Roseivirga sp. BDSF3-8: one gene and its partner. Each later gene encodes a partner of the first gene's protein in a complex. Links are inferred from orthologs where the notes say so. Each region holds a gene or a part of one and is shown on either strand. Other genes may lie near its edges.

Region 1 (2,992 bases):
CAGCTCCTTGGGAAGCATAAAATCGTTAGGTAATGGCGAAGTTGACAAAAAAGAAAAAGGAAGCCCTTTCAAAATATAACCCTGAGCAGGAATACTCCCTTCAGGATGCGAGTAGCCTTGTAAAGGAAATATCTCTTAGCAAATTTGATGCTTCAATTGATATTGACGTCCGTTTGGGTGTTGATCCAAGAAAAGCAGACCAAATGGTAAGAGGTGTAGTGGCCCTTCCCCATGGTACAGGTAAAGATGTTAAGGTACTCGTACTTTGCACCCCTGATAAAGAAGAAGAAGCCAAAGAAGCCGGCGCTGATTATGTAGGTCTTGATGACTACATTCAGAAAATTGAAGGTGGATGGACTGATGTTGATGTCATCATCACCATGCCCACCGTTATGGCTAAAGTTGGTAAACTTGGTCGTGTGCTTGGACCTCGTGGTCTGATGCCTAACCCTAAGTCCGGTACTGTTACCATGGATGTGGCTAAAGCAGTTCAGGAGGTTAAAACTGGTAAGATCGATTTCAAGGTTGATAAGTTTGGGATTATCCACGCTAGCGTTGGAAAATCATCCTTCGACCCCGATAAGATCATGGATAATGTGAAAGAGATGATTCAGACGATTTCTAAGCTGAAGCCCTCTTCATCTAAAGGAACATACTTCCAGAGTATCCACCTTTCCAGTACTATGAGCCCTGGTATTAAGATTGATAAGAACTCTATAGTTGGTATATAATCATGACTAGAGAAGAAAAAGCCGTAGTCATTGAAGAACTACAGAAAAAGTTGCAGAGTAATGTTCATTTTTACATTACTGATACCGGTGGACTCTCTGTAGCTCAGATTAATGAATTCAGAAAACTTTGCTTTGATAAGGGTCTTGAATACCAGGTGGTAAAAAACACCCTTATTGCTAAAGCACTTGAGAGTCTTGAAACTGACTATACTCCTTTCAAGGAAGAAGTTCTTAAAGGCTTTTCAGGAATTATTTTTGCAGGTGAAGCTGCAAATTTGCCCGCGAAAGTAATCAAAGATTACCGGAGCAAAGGCAAGGACAGAAAAAAACCGCTTCTAAAGGGTGCTTCCATCGATTCCGATCTCTTTATAGGCGATGAAAACCTTGAGACATTAAGTTCACTCAAATCTAAGCAGGAACTTATTGCAGATGTTGTGGCGTTGTTACAATCCCCTGCCAAAAACGTTGTCGGCGCTTTGCAGAGTGGTGGTCACAAGATTTCAGGTATTCTTCAGACCCTGTCCGATCGTTAATTTTGGTTTATCGTATTTCAAAGTAAAAAAAGAGGAAAATGGCAGATTTAAAAGCTTTCGCTGAGCAGTTAGTAAATCTTACCGTTAAAGAAGTAAACGAACTGGCGGATATCCTTAAGGATGAGTATGGCATTGAGCCTGCTGCGGCGGCTGCTCCTGTTATGGTTGCCGGTGGTGGTGCTGACGGTGGTGCTGCTGAGGAAGAAAAAAGCGAGTTCGACGTAATTCTTAAGTCGGCTGGTGGTTCTAAGCTTGCTGTTGTTAAGCTTGTAAAAGAACTTACAGGTCTTGGCCTTAAGGATGCTAAAGAATTAGTTGACGGTGCTCCTAAGCCCGTAAAAGAAGGTGTAGCTAAAGACGAAGCAGAAGCTCTTAAGAAACAACTTGAAGAAGCTGGAGCAGAAGTTGAATTGAAATAAAATAGCTTGACCATTACTTTTGTAAATGGTGCCTTGGAATTATAGGCCTGGCTTACAGTCAGGTCTTTTCCTGTTTGTACCTCACATAGCCTTTTTTGGCTTTAATCGGGTAATTTTTACGTCTACCTGCTTTAAATAGGTAAAATCATTTAAACTCTCACAGCCTTGGCTAATAATCATCAATCCGATCGGGTTAACTTCTCATCTATTAAAACCGTAATTGACTATCCGGATTTTCTAGATGTGCAGTTACAGTCTTTCGCTGATTTTTTTCAGTTGGATACCTATCCGGAAAACCGTCAGGAAGAAGGATTGTATAAAGTTTTTGCAGAGAATTTCCCCATTACCGACTCAAGGGAAAATTTCCTGCTGGAGTTTCAGGACTATGTGGTCGACCCCCCAAAATACAATGTGGACGAGTGTATAGACCGAGGACTCACATATTCAGTTCCCCTTAAGGCTAAGCTTAGACTTTCCTGTAACGATGAGGATAACGAAGATTTCGAAACCATCGAGCAGGAGGTGTTCCTGGGTAATATTCCCTACATGACACCTAAGGGCTCTTTCGTAATCAACGGTGCCGAAAGGGTTATTGTAAGCCAGCTTCACCGTTCACCTGGTGTTTTCTTTGCCCAAAGCAAACATACTAACGGCACAAAACTTTACTCCGCTAGGATCATACCATTCAAAGGATCCTGGATTGAATTTGCTACAGACGTGAATAACGTTATGTACGCATATATCGATCGTAAGAAAAAATTCCCTGTTACTACCTTGCTTCGTGCCATTGGCTGGGGTAGTGATAAAGATATACTGGACCTGTTTGGTCTTTCAGAAGAAGTGCAGGCTACTGAGAAAGAGATTAAGAAAGTAGTTGGGCGTAAGCTCGCTGCCAGAGTTCTTCGTACCTGGACTGAAGACTTCGTAGATGAAGATACTGGAGAGGTTGTTTCTATTGATAGAAATGAAGTGCTTCTCGAGAGAGACTCTGTAATTACAGATGACGATCTCGAGACTATCCTTGATTCCGGTAGCAAGAGCATTATTCTTCATCGTGAAGACATCAATATTGCTGATTATACCATTATATATAATACCCTACAGAAAGATAACTCAAACTCTGAGAAGGAAGCTGTAGAACAAATCTACCGTCAGCTTAGAAATACAGAAGCACCCGATGAGCAGACGGCTCGTGATATTATTCAAAACCTCTTCTTCAGCGATAAGAGGTATGATCTTGGTGAGGTAGGTCGATATAGGATTAATAAGAAACTTAACCTCGAGATTGAGCGGGATATACGCGTACTCA
Region 2 (2,804 bases), 150 kb from region 1 along the record:
CAGAAACTGCCAGAGAAGAAAATACCCTCTACAGCGGCAAAAGCCACTATGCGCTCAGCAAATGATCCGTTTTCAATCCAGCGCAGGGCCCAATCGGCTTTCTTCTTTACACAATCAAGCCTGTCAATCGCATTAAAAAGCTGGTCCTTTGTTTTAGGATCTTTTATATACGTATCTATCAGGAGGGAGTAGGTTTCGCTATGTATGTTTTCCATAGCGATCTGGAAGCCGTAAAAAAACTTGGCTTCCGTGTACTGTACTTCATTGATGAAATTCTCCGCCAGGTTCTCATTGACAATACCATCGCTGGCGGCAAAGAATGCCAGTACGTGAGAGATAAAATGTCTCTCTCCGTCATTCAACGCTTCCCAGTCTTTCATGTCATGGCTTAGATCTATTTCTTCTGCAGTCCAGAAGCTGGCCTCTGCCTTTTTATAGAACTGCCAAATGTCATCGTGCTGAATAGGGAAAAGAACAAAACGGTTTTTGTTCTCCCTCAACAAGGGCTCGTCCTGATTTCTGCTCCGATCGGTCATATTGCCTGTTATTTTCTTACCTACTGAATGAATACCCGGGTAGATTGTTTCACAAACTTTGCCGGTAAGCTGGCTGGAGTTCTTGGTAATAGTTAAATACAAATAAAGCGAAAGACTCATTTATTATCAACGTGAAAAAAACAGGCCGCGAAAAAGTCCATAAATGGCGCTATTACAGGCCATTTGCTTTAAGTAAAATGATGTAAAGGACTGAAAATCAGAGTAAAAAAAACTTATCCACAATTGCAATGATGGCTCTTATCTGTCCTGAAAGGGGTTACGGCCCATATGGGAATCATGTCCTAAAAAGCCCATTGAAAGGGTCAGGTTTTGGCAGTATTTAAAAAATACAATTTTCATTTTCTGTTGATGGTGCCACGCTTGTATCTGAACTGTTAATTTTTTATTATTAAAAGTTTTACGTCCTGTTAAGAAGCTTACCTGAGTATGTTTTTGGTATTCCGGTGATCAATCAGTTTCCTTTCTGCCGGTCTGATTCATTATACCAGAACAAATAAAGTTACCCATTTGTAATTAGCTGGCAAAGTGTTATCTTTGCATTCCGTTTTTGGAAAAGGTATCCTAAAGCATTATTATAATGTACGCGATAGTTAACATAGCCGGAAAGCAGTTCAAAGTAACACAAGACCAATTCGTTTATGCCCCTAAAATGGCTGGCGAAGAAGGCGCTTCCGTAGAGCTAACCGATGTGCTGTTGGTAGATGGTGACGGCACAGTAGAAGTAGGTGCTCCCCTCATTAAAGGAGCTAAAGTTTCAGCCAAGATTCTCGGACACGTGAAAGGCGACAAAGTTGTTGTCTTTAAGAAGAAGAGAAGAAAAGGCTATAAGAAAAAGAACGGTCACAGACAGGAGTTCACTAAGCTTCTGATCGAAAACATTTCAAAATAAGATTAACCCATGGCACACAAGAAAGGAGCCGGTAGTACCCGTAACGGACGGGATTCGGAAAGTAAACGACTCGGTGTGAAAGTGTTTGGAGGACAGTATGCCAAAGCTGGTAACATCCTCGTTCGCCAGAGAGGTACTGTACACCACCCTGGTGACAACGTTTATCTTGGCAAAGATCACACCCTGCATGCAAGAATAGATGGCATTGTAACCTTCAAAAGAGGTCGCAAGAACCGTAGCTTTGTAAGCGTTCTGCCTGTAGAGGCCGAAGCATAAGCGATAGCATAAAATATACCCCAGGCACAGTCTTCACAGGCTGTGCCTTTTCGTGTTAGGTATAGTTAATTTAGTTAGCAGACTTTTGTCTTCCGGTAATAAGATAGCATAGCCTACATAATAATTAACAAAGAGGAGTGATAGGGTCTTCATTACCAGTCATGAAGCTACAGGTATACTATGGTTAAAATCACTAAAGCTAAGGAAGTTCTATTGCTCTATTTAGTTTGGTGAGCAAGCAGATCAGCGTTCGGAGATAATAGGAATAAGATAAGTGACACCCACTTCAACAGTTTGCACTTGAGTAAAAAGTGCCCGGGTCGTAGTACTGGTATCAATAAGGCTGCCTAAGGCCTGGCCGAATAGGAAATTAACCTGAAACAGACCGATTTGGGAGTCGAGTGAAAAACCACCTCCACCTTTTAATCCGAAGTTCAGTCTGTTATCAACATCAATGTCATATTGATAACGGATTAATTCATGGTCCTCGATGTCGCTTAAATTATCAGAAGCACTTAACGCATACCCACCGAATATGCCACCCTGGAGAAAGAACTTAAAATTACCCTTGCCAAATTGGAGGTGTGTCAGCCCCTCAACCTCAACATAATTAAGATTGGTGCTGAAGGACTGTCCATTATCCAATAATTGTGTCCACCCTTTGCCCGCGTAAAGTAAACCACCCTGAAACCCTACCGTCTGGTTGCTCATATGCCTGACAACTATCCCGCCCATATAACCGGGGTTAAACTCCTGGTTAATTGCAAAGTCACGGGCAAATCCGTTACCTGTTGCAAAAAGCTGATTTAACCCCACCCCTTGCCGTGTACCTATAGATATGCTTTGTGCAGATCCGGCCACAGGAAGTCCTATTAATAAAATGAGAAGGGCTAACAGTTGCTTCATATCCGGGAGAGGGTTTTAAAAGATAGGGGTGCTTCTTATTTCTTCGATGAAAGCAGGCAGCACGGCCGGTTCCAGAATAATGATAAATACCACTCCGAAGATTGCTCCCCAAAGGTGAGCATCGTGATTTATATTATCCCCTCCGCGACGTCCGGCATAGTAGCTGTAAATCATGT

Evidence for each region.
Region 2: rplL (region 1) and rplU share a complex: the UniProt entries of both Escherichia coli proteins name them as parts of the 50S ribosomal subunit. The link is inferred for Roseivirga sp. BDSF3-8 from one-to-one orthologs.

The regions. Positions count from the first base shown.
Region 1 is NZ_JBGNFV010000001.1:2,974,719-2,977,710, forward strand. It holds rplL (50S ribosomal protein L7/L12), read left to right. Parts: upstream 1-1,302; coding sequence 1,303-1,683; downstream 1,684-2,992. Other genes in the region: rplK (50S ribosomal protein L11), read left to right, coding at 1-20; rplA (50S ribosomal protein L1), read left to right, coding at 33-731; rplJ (50S ribosomal protein L10), read left to right, coding at 734-1,264; rpoB (DNA-directed RNA polymerase subunit beta), read left to right, coding at 1,849-2,992. UniProt on the Escherichia coli protein: The binding site for several of the GTPase factors involved in protein synthesis (IF-2, EF-Tu, EF-G and RF3). Is thus essential for accurate translation.
Region 2 is NZ_JBGNFV010000001.1:2,820,108-2,822,911, forward strand. The notes cover bases 1-2,790. They hold rplU (50S ribosomal protein L21), read left to right. Parts: upstream 1-1,134; coding sequence 1,135-1,446; downstream 1,447-2,790. Other genes in these bases: AB9P05_RS11550 (ribonucleoside-diphosphate reductase small subunit), read right to left, coding at 1-536; rpmA (50S ribosomal protein L27), read left to right, coding at 1,456-1,722; AB9P05_RS11565 (porin family protein), read right to left, coding at 1,966-2,628; AB9P05_RS11570 (rhomboid family intramembrane serine protease), read right to left, coding at 2,644-2,790. Outside these bases: more of AB9P05_RS11570, read right to left, coding at 2,791-2,804. UniProt on the Escherichia coli protein: This protein binds to 23S rRNA in the presence of protein L20.